DNA from 2 places in the Rhodoferax sp. SPJ21 genome. Region 2 is predicted to be linked to the other one. Evidence: riboswitches for the same ligand, from Rfam matches in the RefSeq annotation. Region 2 holds a riboswitch; the other holds the start of a gene.
The links. Region 2 has a riboswitch for glycine ahead of gcvT (glycine cleavage system aminomethyltransferase GcvT). Riboswitches for the same ligand answer to the same signal wherever they lie in the genome.
Positions count from the first base shown of each region.

Region 1: another riboswitch for glycine. It lies ahead of AC4BBN_RS17275 (D-amino acid dehydrogenase); the one in region 2 lies ahead of gcvT (glycine cleavage system aminomethyltransferase GcvT).

Region 1 covers NZ_JBYZMO010000003.1:425,071-432,540, reverse strand. Annotated here, with positions in the region: gene AC4BBN_RS17300 (N-acetyltransferase DgcN family protein) at 1-160, shown strand, start outside; gene dgcA (N-acetyl-D-Glu racemase DgcA) at 157-1,140, shown strand; gene AC4BBN_RS17290 (DUF3455 domain-containing protein) at 1,369-1,923, shown strand; gene AC4BBN_RS17285 (sigma-70 family RNA polymerase sigma factor) at 1,969-2,562, shown strand; gene AC4BBN_RS17280 (anti-sigma factor) at 2,559-3,272, shown strand; glycine riboswitch at 3,291-3,399, shown strand; gene AC4BBN_RS17275 (D-amino acid dehydrogenase) at 3,558-4,790, shown strand; gene AC4BBN_RS17270 (substrate-binding periplasmic protein) at 5,219-6,037, shown strand; gene AC4BBN_RS17265 (putative bifunctional diguanylate cyclase/phosphodiesterase) at 6,149-7,470, shown strand, end outside.
Region 2 covers NZ_JBYZMO010000001.1:424,511-431,980, forward strand. Annotated here, with positions in the region: gene AC4BBN_RS01845 (EAL domain-containing protein) at 1-756, shown strand, start outside; gene AC4BBN_RS01850 (amidohydrolase family protein) at 868-2,151, shown strand; gene AC4BBN_RS01855 (HDOD domain-containing protein) at 2,212-3,075, opposite strand; glycine riboswitch at 3,130-3,229, shown strand; glycine riboswitch at 3,236-3,359, shown strand; gene gcvT (glycine cleavage system aminomethyltransferase GcvT) at 3,428-4,549, shown strand; gene gcvH (glycine cleavage system protein GcvH) at 4,575-4,946, shown strand; gene gcvP (aminomethyl-transferring glycine dehydrogenase) at 5,063-7,470, shown strand, end outside.

The sequences.
Region 1 (7,470 bases), on a different contig from region 2:
GGCGGTGCGCTGCGTCGGCATCAGCATCAACTCGTCCAGCCTGTCGGATGCCGAGTGGGATGCCTACGCCAGCCGATTGCGCAGTGCATTGCGGTTGCCGGTGGTCGACCCGATGCGCGGCGGCGTGGACGCGATTGCCAAAGCCTTGCTGCAAGCATGATCCGCGGCCAGACCCGCATCGAGAGCTGGGCTTTGCACGAGCCCTTCGAGATCGCCCGCGAAGTCATCACCGACCAGGCGGTGCTGCTGCTGACCCTGACCGATGCCGCCGGCCATAGCGGCCAGGCAGAAGCCGCCGGGGTCGATTACGACGGCGAGACCCCGGCCAGCATGGCCGCGCAGATCGCCGCGCTGCTGCCGCGCCTGCACGACGGACTGAGCGGCGCCGAGCTGCTGGAGTGGCTGCCGGCCGGCGGCGCGCGCAATGCGCTGGACTGCGCGCTGTGGGACCTGCGCGCCAAGCAAAGCGGCGTGCCGGTGTGGCAGGCGGCTGGCCTGCCGGCATTGCAGCCGGTAACCACCGCCTTCACCATCGGCTTGGGCGACGAAGCCACGACGCGGCGCAAGGCCCGCGCGGCCCGCCACTTCCCTTTGCTCAAGCTCAAGGTGGATGCGCAGCGCCATCTGGACGTGGTGCGCTGGGTGCGCGAGGAGCACCCAGGCGCGCGCCTGGTGGTCGATGCGAACCAGGGCTGGTCGCCCGCGCTGTTGCGCGAGCTGCTACCTGCACTGGCCGCCGCCCGCGTCGAGCTGGTCGAGCAGCCGCTGGCCCGCGGCCAGGACGCCGCGCTGGACGGCCTGCAGCCGCTGATTCCGCTGGCCGCCGACGAATCCTGTACCGACCGGGCTTCGGTGGGCGCCCTGGTGGGCCGCTACCAGTTCGTCAACATCAAGCTGGACAAATGCGGTGGACTTACCGAGGCGCTGGCCCTGGCTGCCGAGGCCCGGCGGCTCGGCCTGGGGCTAATGGTCGGCAATATGTGCGGTACCTCACTGGCGATGGCGCCGGCGTTTCTGCTGGCGCAGAGCTGCACCTATGTAGACCTGGACGGCCCCTTGCTGCAGCAGCAGGACCGGGCGCTGCCGCTGCAGTACGACCGGGGCGTGATCCAGCCGCCGTCGCCGGCACTGTGGGGGTAATGCTATCGAAATGAGGGTGAAAACCTTGAATGAAATGGGCCGCTAGCGCTTATTTAATATGCGCTGGTAGCTATTGAATCGATAGCTATTTTTGTGGATTTTCTGTTCCGGCGTAAAAATATTTGCGCTGGAGTGCATCCAAAACTGCGTCTGGTGGGTAGTACCTACAGCAGCCCAAAAAAGCTGCCTGTTGTCCTTATCCGCTTAACTCATTTTTGGAGCACTTCCATGTCGATCAAACCTCTCTCTTTGCTTGCTGTTGTTTCCGCTGCCGTGGTGCTGAGTGCCTGCGGTTCCATGAAACCCATGCAGCCCATGTTCAGCCAGGACAGCCTGCCCGAAGCCGTCAAAGTGCCCATGGGCAACAAAGTAGCCATGGAAACCGTAGGCGTGGGTGAGATCACCTACGAATGCCGCGACAAGGCGAACGCCCCTGGCATGACCGAGTGGGTGTTCGTAGGCCCGAACGCCGCGCTGAACGACCGCAGCGGCAAACAGGTCGGCAAGTACTACGGCCCACCGGCCACCTGGGAATCCCTGGACGGCTCCAAGCTGACGGCCACCCAGCTGGCCGTTGCACCAGCCGGCGCCGGCAACATCCCTTACCAACTGGTCAAGGCCAACCCCGCCATGGGCATGGGCGCGATGGCCGGCGTAACCCACATCCAGCGCGTGGCGACCAAGGGCGGCGTGGCACCGGCCAGCGCTTGCAGCCCGGCCAACAAGGGCGCCAAAGAAATCGTCAAGTACCAGGCCGACTACATCTTCTGGAAGGCCGTCTAAGCCCTGCAGCAGCGGTAGCCCGCGCGGCGGCTAACATGGGGCTCTATGCATGACCCAGCAGATGGCCGCCCTGTGACGACTGCTACCGATGAATTCGACTACGAACGTGCCCTGCAGGCCTGCGCCAGCGGCGACCGCCAGGCGCTGCAGGACATTTACCGCCAGGAGAGCCGCCATCTGCTGGGGGTGGCGCTGCGCATCGTGCGGCAACGCCAGCAGGCGGAGGACGTGGTGCACGACGCTTTCATGAAGATCTGGACCCAGGCCGCCAGCTTCGACCCCCAGCGGGGGGCTGGCCGCGGCTGGATCTACAGCGTGTTGCGGCACCAGGCGCTGAATGCGGTGCGCAGCCAGGGCCGCGAGGTGTCGGTCGACGAGGAAACCGCCGAGGCGCTGGACGCCGAACATTCCATCGCCGCCCACGCCGAGGTGGCCGATGCCTTCGAGCTGAATATGAGCCTGGGCAAGCTGAACGACTGCCTGGCCCGGCTGGAGCCGGCGCGGCGCAATTGCATTCTGTATGCCTATGTGGACGGCTGCTCGCATGGCGAAATCGCCGAACGCACGCGCACGCCGCTGGGCACCGTCAAGGCCTGGATCAAGCGCGGCATGGGCAGCCTGAAGGAGTGCATGGCATGAGCGCGCCGCAAGAAACGCAAGACCTGGCCGCCGAATACGTGCTCGGCACCTTATCGGCCGTGCGCCGTCGCGAGGTGGAGCAGCGCCTGGCCCACGATGCCGATTTGCGCGCTGCGGTGCAGGGCTGGGAGGCGCGCCTGCTGCCCCTGACTGCCCTGGCCGAGCCGGTCGAGCCGTCATCCCAGCTATGGCAACGCATCGAAAACAGTGTGGACCACGCCATGGCGCCACGTCGGCGGCCGGTGCCTGCGGCCAAGGCCGGTTGGTGGAACAGCCTGGACCTGTGGCGCGGCCTGGCCGGCGCTGGTTTTGCCGCTGCGGCCATCATGGCTTCGGTGCTGGTGACGCGCCAGGACATGCAGCCGGCCAGCCCGCAGTACGTGGTGGTGCTGGTGGCGCCACAGGACAAGGCGCCTGGCTGGGTGATCCAGGCGAGCAATCCGCAGCGGCTGAGCCTGATCCCACTAGGGCAGGCCACGGTGCCTCAGGATAGGTCCTTACAGTTCTGGACCAAAGGCGAGAATTGGAGTGGACCGGTGTCTCTGGGCCTGGTCAAACCGGGCCAAACCCTGCAGATTCCGCTGGACAAGCTGCCGCCGCTGCAGCCCAACCAACTGTTTGAGCTGACGCTAGAGCCCGCAGCCGGCTCGCCGATCAACCGGCCGACTGGGCCCATCCAGTTCATAGGCCGGGCGGTCAAGGTGTTGTGAGGACGCGTGCGATAATGAGCGCAGGTACCGGGAGAGTCTGAGGCCCTTGTTGCACAACAAGCTGGCTCTTAGCGCCGAAGGAGCAACCGCCCCGGAAACTTTCAGGCAAAAGGACCGGTACCTGTCACACACATCTGAAGAGCAACCGGGTTTCGTCATCCGGTTCACCGCAGGAGCAAGCGGCCTGGCTATATGCCGGCCGTGAATCTCTCAGGTCCAAAACAGAGGGGCGATAGCTGCGCATGCTTGTTGCTATCCCCACTTTGACGTTTTGGAACTCTCATCATGAAAAAGTTTGCTGGTCATTTTGCCGTTATCGGCGGCGGTATCACGGGCGTCACCACGGCCTACGCTTTGGCAAAACGCGGTTTTGCCGTCACCTTGTTCGAAAAGCACCGCTATGCGGCCATGGAAACATCGTTTGCCAATGGCGGGCAGTTTTCGGTTTCGAACGCCGAAGTGTGGAACCACTGGTCTACCGTGCTGAAGGGGCTGAAGTGGATGCTCAAGAGCGACGCACCTTTGCTGGTCAACCCCAAGCCCAGCTGGCACAAGCTGGCCTGGTTTGCCGAGTTCATTGCGGCCATACCGCACTACGAGAAGAACACGGTAGAGACCACCCGCCTGGCGATTGCCGCGCGCGAGCATCTGAATGCCTGGGCCGACGCAGAAGGCCTGGACTTCGACCACAAGCGCGAAGGCATCCTGCATATTTATCGCGATAAAGCCGGTTTCGACCAGGCGGGCAAGGTGTCCAAATTGCTGGCCCAGGGTGGGCTGGATCGCCGCGCTGTCACGCCGCAAGAGATGCGCGCCATTGAACCCACCCTGGCCGGCAACTACTACGGCGGCTATTTCACCGAAAGCGACACCACGGGCGACATCCATAAGTTCAGCACCGGCATGGCTTTGGCGGCCGAGCGCCTGGGCGTACAAACCCGTTATGGCCAGCACATAGACGCCGTGCACAGTGACGGCAAGCAAGTGACGGTCACGGCGAACGATGGTGACCAGCGCCAGGCCCATGTGTTTGACGGTGTGGTGGTTTGCGCCGGTACTGCCAGCCGGGACCTGGCGGCGCAGTTGGGTGACCGCGTCAATATCTATCCCGTTAAAGGCTATTCCATTACGGTGAATTTGCAGGACGCCCAGAGCCAGGCATCTGCACCGATGGTGAGCCTGCTGGACGACGGCACCAAATTGGTCACCAGCCGCTTGGGGCTTGACCGCTTCCGTGTGGCCGGCACGGCAGAGTTCAACGGCTATAACCGCGACATTCGGGCCGACCGTATCCGTCCTTTGGTGGAGTGGGTACAGCAGTGCTTTCCGGGTGTGCGTACCGAAAGCGTGGTGCCCTGGGCCGGGCTGCGCCCCATGATGCCCAACATGCTGCCGCGCGTGGGACAGGGCAAGCGACCTGGCGTGTTTTACAACACAGGGCACGGGCACCTGGGCCTGACTCTTTCGGCCGTGACGGCCGATATGGTGGGGGCCATCGTTGCCTCCAGCTACGCCTAGTCCTGGCTATCCGCGCGGGCGCTCATAGGTGCGCAGCAGGCTGCTTTTATTGGCCACGCCCAGGTAGGATCTGTGCGTGTTGTTGTTGCCCGTCGCTCCGGGCAAGACGGAGTAGTTTGACTTCGTAAATGGCCCAGGCTTGGGTCAAATAGGCAGCCCAGCAGAGCTATAAAAAATGTGGAGTAGGCGCCGCGCACCGAGCCTGGTCGCACATTTCCCAGGGGGCCCACCTTCATGTATCGCAGGCTGGGGGCATGCCTATGGCCGGCATGCAACCCACTTTATTGGCGCAGCTTCGGTTAAATTTTGAGGCTCACGAGAGGCTCATACTTGTAACGTGTAGTATCGCCATCTTGTCTAGGCATATTTCTGTAATTGCTTTCCTCGATAGTAGACTCTTTCACAGCTTACGGGTTCAAAGGGCGTTCATGTTCAACCGCTTTCCATCCAAAGTGACATGGCCTCGGTGCGTGCGTCCGGCATTCTTGCTGCTCGTTCTGGCGTCGTTGGCCTCGTTTGCTTGGGCGGCTGAAACATGCAAACAGCTGGTTGCTACGGGCAACCCCGAGTACCCCCCGTATTTGTGGCGTGACCCCGCTGACAACAACCGTTTGATGGGCGCCAATGCTGATTTGGTGCAAATGGTGGCCAAGGAGATCGGTATCCCGATTGAGGTACGTTATGCCGGCTCCTGGGCCCGAGTGCAGGAGGAGGCCAAGCTGGGGCGTGTTGATCTGGTTGCCGGTGCTTTCTTTACCGTGGACCGCCTGGACTATATGGACTACGTCTATCCATCGTTCCGCGAGACGCGTTCTTTGGTGTGGGGCCGCCAGTCTGCCCCGATCAAATACCAGCGCTGGGCAGACTTGCAGGGCCTGTCCGGCGTGACCGTTATCAATAATAGTTTTGGCGAGGATTTCGACCGCTTTGCCAAAACTTCGTTGAAGATAGCTACCGTACCGAGCCTGGAGCAGGCGCTCAAGATGTTGCAGTTAGGTCGGGTGGACTATTTGGTTTACGAGGAATCGCCGGCTTTGGCCTACATTGCCAAGCTGGGCATCGATGGGTTGCTGCCTATGGCTGCGTCCATCAGTAACGAGAGCCTCTACCTGACGCTTTCGCACAAGTCTCCCTGCAACAGCAGTGAATTGCGTGCTGCATTGGCCAAGGCCATGTACAAGCTGGCACGCCAGAACGTGATGAAGAAAATGATCGATTCCAACATCCAGCTATGGCGCACGAAATAAAGCCCACAGCGATGGGACGTAGCAGGTGTTAGTAGCCTGCATATACAGCTACCTCCCGGAGGACATCCGTCGGAAAAGGACCGCGTGCCGAAGCTATCCCTAAGACAAATCATGACGCTGGGCGTAGCGCTTGGCATTGTGTTGCCTGCCTTGGTGCTGGGTAGCCTAATTGTGAACAACCGGTACGAGCGCGAGCTGGCCCTGCGCATACGCGAGCCCATGTTGCAGTACACCCAGCTGCTGTCCAGCGGCCTGGGCATACCGATCTGGAACGTGGACAAGGCGGTGGCCAAGCAGTTGATGGACTCTGTCATGCGCAACGCCGACGTGGTGGGCGTGAGGATCGATGACGAATTTGGCAAGGTCTTTGTTTCCAGTGAATCTGCGGGTCGGCGCCAGGGCACGGTGCTGAGCCAGCAAAGCGATATCTTGATGGATGGGCGGCGTGTGGGCCGTGTCACGGTGGAGCTCAGCACCGCCCGCGTTGTGGGGCAGCTATGGGCCGACTTCACCCGGCTGGGCCTGTTCATCCTGGCCCAGGTGGGCATTTCATTTCTGCTGGTGTTCTTGCTGGTGGAGCGCCGTGTGGTTCGCCCCTTGTATAGGCTGCAAATGGCCACGGCTAGGCTAGCGCGTGGCGAGCTGGACCAGGCGCTAGACTGGCACAGACACGATGAGATCGGCAGCCTCGCGTACAGCCTGGACAAGATGCGCGCGTCCCTCGGCCGGGCCATTGCCGAGCGTGACGCGAAGAATGCAGACCTGCAGCAGGAGCTGTATGACCGCCTGCGTGCCGAGCACGCTCTGCGTTTTACCGAGGCCAAGTTCAAGGCCATCTTCCATGCTTCGCCGCTGGCCATGACGGTGAGCCGCAACGAGCCCGACTACCTGATTGCCGACATCAACGACGCGGGACTGCGCCAGTTTGGTCTGCTACGCGACGACCTGGTCGGCGCCCGGCATGCGGTGCTGTGGTGCAACCCACAGGACCAGACCAATGTGCTGAACGTGATTGAGCGTGTAGGTCAAATCAAGGGCTATGAGGCTTGGTTGCACCGGGGTGACATACTGCCGGCGCGCGCCCAGGAAGACTTGGCTGCAGGCGCCAAGAGCACGATGGTGGAAGGGCGTGAAGACGCCATCCTTTGCGAAATCTCTGGCCGCAAGATCGATGTGGGCAGCGAGCAGCTGTTCGTGTTGGTACTGGAAGATGTGACCGAGCGCAAGCGCGCTGCCGAGATGATTTGGAACCAGGCCAACTTTGACCGCCTGACCGGCCTGCCGAACCGGCATATGTTCCAAAACCGGCTGGAGCAGGATATGGCGGCTGCCGAGCGCGACGGCTGTTCTCTGGCGCTGGTGTTTTTTGACCTGGACTTGTTCAAGGAAGTCAATGACACGCTGGGCCACGAAGTAGGCGACATGCTGCTGCA
Region 2 (7,470 bases):
CTGGAAATGCGCCAGGCCCTGGCGCAACAGGAATACTTGCTGCACTACCAACCCCAGTTCAATGCCGAGGGCCAGATCATCGGCGTGGAAGCCCTGTTGCGCTGGCTGCACCCGCAGCGCGGCCTGATCTCGCCCGCTGAATTCATCCCTGTCGCGGAAGACACCGGCATCATCATCCCGCTGGGCCAATGGGTGCTCCGCAGCGCCTGCCAGCATCTCAAAAGATGGCATGGTCAGGCGCATACCGCGCACATCAGCATGGCCGTCAACGTCAGTGCGCGGCAATTCCACCATCCCGATTTCGTGGAGCAGACCATCCAGACCGTGCTGGCCAGTGGCGTAGATGCCCGCCTGCTCAAGCTGGAGCTCACCGAAAGCCTGCTGGTCAACGACCTGGACCTGACGATTGCCAAGATGACCGCACTGCAGGCCCTGGGCCTGGGCTTTTCGCTGGACGACTTCGGCACCGGCTATTCGTCGCTGTCCTATCTCAAGCGCCTGCCGCTGGGCCAGCTGAAGATCGACCAGTCCTTCGTGCGCGACATTGCCGAAGACGTGAACGACGCATCCATCGTGCGCACCATCATCGCCCTGGGCCAAAGCCTGGGCCTGGCGGTGATTGCCGAGGGGGTCGAAACCACGGCCCAGCGCGACTTCCTGGCGCTGCACGGCTGCGCGGCCTACCAGGGCTATCTGTTCAGCCGCCCGCTTCCTATCCAGGCCTTGGATAAATTATTGGCCTCCAGCGCAGACTAGACCTGCGCCACCAGCTTCTAATTTGATAGCATCCAGCTTGAACTTCCATGCAGTCCACTGCGCCCGCCTTGGCGTGAAAGCTGCATGGCCCGTGTTTTGAAAGGAATGTGCATGCTGGATTTACTCGTCACCCACGCCACCCTGCCCGACGGCCGCAGCGGCATGTCCATCGCGGTACAGGGCGGCAAGATTGTGGAAGTCAGCCCTGGGCTGCAAGCCCCCGCGCACCAGACCGTGGACGCCCAGGGCTTGTTGGTCAGCCCGCCGTTTGTGGACGCGCATTTCCACATGGACGCCACCCTGAGCTACGGCCAACCCCGCGTCAACCAGAGCGGCACGCTGCTGGAGGGCATCGCCCTGTGGGGCGAGCTCAAACCCCACCTCACACAAGAGGCATTGGTGGACCGCGCCATGGCCTACTGCGACTGGGCCGTGGGCCACGGCCTGCTGGCCATCCGCAGCCATGTGGACATCTGCGACCCGCGCCTGCTGGCCGTGGAAGCCCTGCTGGAGGTGAAACGCCGCGTCGCTCCCTACCTGGACCTGCAACTGGTGGCCTTCCCGCAAGACGGTGTGCTGCGCGACCCGAACGGCATGGACAAGCTCAAACGCGCGCTGCAGATGGGCGTGGACGTGGTCGGCGGAATCCCCCACTTCGAGCGCACCATGGCCGATGGCGCATTGAGCGTGAAGCTGCTGTGCGAGCTGGCTGCCGAGCAAGGCAAGCTGGTGGACATGCACTGCGACGAGTCAGACGACCCGCTGTCGCGCCACATCGAAACCCTGACCTTCGAGACCAACCGCCTGGGCCTGCACGGCCGCGTCACCGGCTCGCACCTGACCTCCATGCACAGCATGGACAACTACTACGTGAGCAAGCTGCTGCCGCTGATGGCCGAGGCGCAGATGAACGTCATCAGCAACCCGCTGATCAACATCACCCTGCAAGGCCGGCACGACACCTACCCCAAACGCCGTGGCATGACCCGTGTGCCCGAGATGCTGGCCCAGGGCCTGACCGTAGCCTTCGGCCAGGACTGCGCCATGGACCCTTGGTACAGCCTGGGCAGCGGCGACATGCTGGAAGTCGCCAGCATGGGCCTGCACGTCGCGCAGATGACCAGCCAGGCCGCCATGCGACAGTGCTTCCAGGCCGTCACAGCCAACCCGGCGAAGATTCTGCAATTGGAAGGCTATGGCCTGGAGGCCGGCTGCAACGCCGACTTTGTGCTGCTGCAGGCGCAAGACCCGATCGAGGCGATTCGCCTGCGCGCCACCCGCCTGCAGGTCTACCGCCGGGGCCAGTTGCTGGCCCAAACACCGGCTACCACCGCCCGCCTGCACCTGCCCGGCCGGCCCGGCCAAACCGACTGGATGCTGCGCTCCGAAATTTAAGTCAAACAGGCCGCTGGCGCAGGCATTACCTGCGCCAGAAGCTATTAACTTGATAGCAAACTAGGCCAGGTTCTCAAACACCGGGTGCAGATCGTCCGCCCAGTGCTGCAGCTCTGCCTGGTCGATATGCAGGTGCTCCATACAGGCCGGGCCAAAACGAGCCCATTCGTCCGACTCGCGGGTGCCCTCGTGCAAAGCCACCAGGTGTTCCGCCACCAGGAGCATCGCCACCAGATAACGCACCTCGGCAGGGATGCTGGCAGATGGCAGGATGGTGAAGTCATGGTGCAGCCGCACGGCGGCCGTCACCAGGGGCGGGAGCTTCCAGGTCTTGGCCACCAGCGCGCCCACCACGGCGTGGTCGGTCTTGTGGGCTGCATTCTCGGTCTGGGTAAAGCTGCGGTCTTGCCGGGCCAGGGCCTCGGCCAACGTGCCAGCATAGCCCTTCACGCCCTGCAGCATCACCGGTATGCCCACGTGGCAAAACAGGCCGCAGGTTTGCGCCACCTCCACATCCACACCGTACAAGTGGCGGGCAATGTAGGCCATGGCCAGGGAACGGCGGGTAGAGGTTTCCCAGAAGTGCTCCAGCAAGTCCGCATTGACGCGGATCGCATGCCTGGTAAAAAACCCTGTCAGCACGCCCACGGTCTGCTTCACCCCCAGCATGGCAATCGCCTCGCCCACGGTGCGGGCCGGGCGGGAGCGGGCAAACAAGGGGCTGTTGGAATAACGTATCAGTGCCGCCGCCATGGCCACGTCCTGGCTGGCAATGCGGGCGATCACGGCGGGGTCGGGGTCGCCGCCCCGCACTTCGTCCTGCAGCTCCAGTAAGAGCTGGGGGCATGGCGGTATCACGATGTCCCGCACGGCCCCCTTGGCCTTGGCGGTTTCCAGTTCTCGGTCTATGTCTGCCAGTTGCATCGTGCCCCCTTAATCCACGGAATTATGCCGACGACGGCTTGGGCTTCGGTAGAATCCTGCCCGTCAGGAGAGAGTTTTCAACCGAAAACCGCCGAAGGCGCAGGGCCCCGCTACGTGGGCCTGAACGCTCAGGCAAAAGGACTGACAAACGCTTTTACAAGCGTCTCCCCCTGGAGAGAAGCCCGCCCCGAGCGGGCTCACCGAAGGCGCAACCCGCAGTCGGCCTGCACCACCGCAAGGCCTACCCGGCGAATCGCTCAGGTAAAGCGGACAGCGGGGGCCACACATGATTCTGAGAACGTGTTTACGTTTTTAGGAGTCGTGATTCCAATGTGCCCCCGAAAGAACCGCCATGTCCGACCTGTTGCTGACCCCTCTCAACGCCCTGCATCTGGAGCTAGGCGCCCGCATGGTGCCCTTCGCCGGCTACAGCATGCCGGTGCAATACCCCGCCGGTTTGATGGCCGAGCACCACCACACGCGTAACGCCGCCGGCCTGTTCGACGTATCTCACATGGGCCAGTTACGCCTGGTCGGGCCTGACGCCGCTGCGGCCTTTGAAACCCTGGTGCCGGTGGACGTGATCGACCTGCCCGTGGGCAAGCAGCGCTACGGCCTGCTGCTCAACGAAGACGGAGGCATCATCGACGACCTGATGTTCTTCAAGCGCGAGGCCGACATCTTCGTCATCGTCAACGGCGCCTGCAAAGTGGGCGACATCGCCCACATCCAGGCCCAAATCGGCCAGCGCTGCGAAGTCATCCCCATGCCGGAAATGGCGCTGCTGGCGCTGCAGGGCCCCAAGGCCGTCGACGCACTGTCGCGCCTGGCACCCGGTGTGGAAAAGCTGGTGTTCATGACCGGCGGCAGCTTCGAGGTAGCCGGCATCCCCTGCTTCCTGACCCGCAGCGGCTACACCGGCGAAGACGGCTTTGAAATTTCTGTACACCAAGACCAGGCCGAGGCTTTGGCCCGCGCCCTGCTGGCCCAGCCCGAGGTCCAACCCATAGGCCTGGGCGCACGCAACTCGCTGCGCCTGGAAGCCGGCCTGTGCCTGTATGGCAACGACCTGGACACCAGCACCACCCCCGTCGAAGCCGGCCTGAACTGGGCCTTGCAAAAAGTGCGTCGCGCGGGTGGTGCGCGTGAAGGCGGCTTCCCAGGCGCTAGCAAAATACTAGCGCAGCTCGCAGGTACTCCGGGCGCCACAGCCAAGAAACGTGTAGGCCTTGTCGCCCTGGAACGCATTCCGGTGCGCGAACACACCGCCTTGCAGGACACCGCCGGCAACGCGATTGGCGAAGTCACCAGCGGCCTGCTCGGCCCCACGGTGGACAAGCCGATTGCGATGGCCTATGTAGCGCCCGAATTTGCCGCCATCGGCACCCGTATCCACGCCATCGTGCGAGGCAAAATCGTGCCGATGGAAGTCGTCACCATGCCTTTCACACCCAACCGCTATTTCCGCGGTTAATTCAACCATTGACAGGAGCACCCCCATGAGCATCAAGTACACCGAAGACCACGAATGGCTGAACATCGAGGGCGACACCGCCACCGTCGGCATCACGCACCACGCGCAAGACGCATTGGGTGACGTAGTGTTCGTCGACCTGCCCGCCGTCGGCACCAGCTTCGCGCAAAAAGACGTGGCCGGCGTGGTCGAGTCCGTGAAGGCCGCTGCCGATGTGTACATGCCCGTCTCTGGCGAGATCACCGAGGTCAACGAAGCCCTGCGCGCCGACCCCGCCCTGGCCAACACCGACCCACTCGGCGCCGGCTGGTTCTTCAAGGTCAAGCTGTCGGACGCATCCCAAGTCGCCGCCCTGCTGGACGAAACCGCCTACAACGCCTTTAGTCAAAACGCCTAACCCCCGCCGTTCGCCCTGAGCCTGTCGAAGGGCTGCTAGCCATACCCGCCAGGCCCAGGACGAACGCGCAAAGTACGCATCTGCGTAGTTACCTCACCGATACCCCCGGATACCCCATGACGACCTCCCTGCACGAACTAGAAAACGCCAGCGAATTCATCGCCCGCCACATCGGCATCGACGCTGCCGATGAAACCCTGATGCTGGAAGTGATTGGCTCCAGTTCGCGCCGGGACCTGATTGACGGCATCGTGCCGCGTTCCATCGCGCGCAGCGCGCCTATGGACCTGCCCGCGCCCGTGACCGAGGCAGCAGCGCTGGCCGAGCTGAAGGCGATTGCCGCCAAGAACCAAGTCTTCAAAAGCTTCATCGGCCAGGGCTACTACGGCACCCACACGCCGGGTGTGATCCAGCGCAACATCCTGGAGAACCCCGCCTGGTACACCGCCTACACGCCCTACCAGGCCGAGATTTCGCAAGGCCGCATGGAGGCGCTGGTCAACTTCCAGACCATGGTCTGCGACCTGACCGGCATGCCGATTGCCAATGCATCCATGCTGGACGAAGCCACTGCCGCAGCCGAAGCCATGACCCTGGCCAAGCGCAGCGCCAAAAGCAAGAGCAATGTGTTCATCGTGGCGGGCGACTGCCATCCACAAACCATTGAAGTCATCCAGACCCGCGCCAAGCCGCTGGGTATCGAAGTCAAGATCAGCACCGCCGTCATCACCCTGCCCCAGTTGATGGCCAGCGGTGACTTCTTCGGCGTGCTGGCCCAGTACCCCGCCACCAACGGCATGGTGCACGACCTGCGGCCCCTGGTGGGCGTGGCCCATGCCAGCGGCGCAGCCGTCTGCGTAGCGGCCGACCTGCTGGCCCTGACCCTGCTGGTGCCCCCCGGCGAGTGGGACGCCGACATCGTCATCGGCAGCACCCAGCGCTTCGGCGTGGCCATGGGCAACGGCGGCCCCCACGCCGCCTACATGGCTTGCCGCGATGCTTTCAAACGCTCGCTACCCGGCCGCCTGGTGGGTGTGAGTGTGGACGCGCACGGCAACCCGGCCTACCGCCTGGCGCTGCAAACCCGTGAGCAACACATCCGCCGCGAAAAAGCCACTTCCAACATCTGCACCGCGCAGGTGCTGCCCGCCGTGCTGGCCAGCATGTACGCCGTCTACCACGGCCCACAGGGCCTGACCCGCATCGCCGAGCGCGTGGCCCGCTTGACCGCCATCCTGGCGCGCGGCCTGGAGCAAATGGGCTATGCGGTGACCAACGAATACGCGTTTGACTCCATCACCGTCAAAACCGGTGATGCTACTAATTTAATAGCTACCCGCGCACAGCAATCCTGCGCCAACCTGCGTTTTCGCTTGAAAACCCATTTGGGCATCTCGCTGGACGAAACCACCACCCGTGGCGACATCGAAATGCTGTGGTCCTTCTTCGTCAAGCCCGGCGAACCCATGCCGCGCCTGAGCGAGCTGGAAAACAGCGTGGAAGTGATGATCCCCGCAGCACTGCGCCGCAGCAGCGCCTTCCTGACGCACCCGGTGTTCAACACCCACCACAGTGAAACCGGCATGCTGCGCTACATCCGCGCACTCAGCGACAAGGACCTGGCCCTGGACCGCAGCATGATCCCCCTGGGCAGCTGCACCATGAAGCTCAACGCGACCAGCGAAATGATGCCCGTGACCTGGCCCGAGTTCGCCAACATCCACCCCTTTGCCCCGCCAGAGCAGCGCCTGGGTTATGCCGAGCTGAACAGCCAGCTCTGCGCCTGGCTCAGCCAGGCCACCGGCTATGCGGGCATCAGCCTGCAACCAAATGCCGGTAGCCAGGGCGAATACGCCGGCCTGCTGGCCATCAAGGCCTATTTCGATGCGCACGGCCAAAGCCAGCGCAATATCTGCCTGATCCCGTCCAGCGCCCACGGCACCAACCCCGCCAGCGCCCAGATGGCCGGCCTGACCGTGGTCGTCACCGCATGCGATGCGAATGGCAACGTGGACATGGCCGACCTGCAGGCCAAGTGCGAGCAGCACAGCAGCCACCTGGCGGCAGTGATGATCACCTACCCCAGCACCCACGGCGTGTTCGAGACCCAGGTCAAGGAACTCTGCGCCCTGGTGCACAGCCATGGCGGCCGCGTCTATGTGGATGGCGCGAATATGAACGCCCTGGTCGGCGTGGCCGCACCCGGTGAATTCGGCGGCGACGTCAGCCACCTCAATTTGCACAAGACCTTCTGCATCCCACACGGCGGTGGCGGCCCCGGCGTCGGCCCGGTTTGCGTGGTCGAGGACCTGATTCCTTATCTACCAGGCCACGCCACGGCGGGCGACAACAACCATGGCATCGGCGCCATCAGCGCAGCACCCTTGGGCAATGCATCCGTGCTGCCGATCAGCTGGATGTACTGCCGCATGATGGGCGCCGAAGGCCTGCAGCACGCTACCGAGGCCGCCATCCTGGCAGCCAACTACGTCAGCACCAAGCTGCAAGCGCACTACCCCACCCT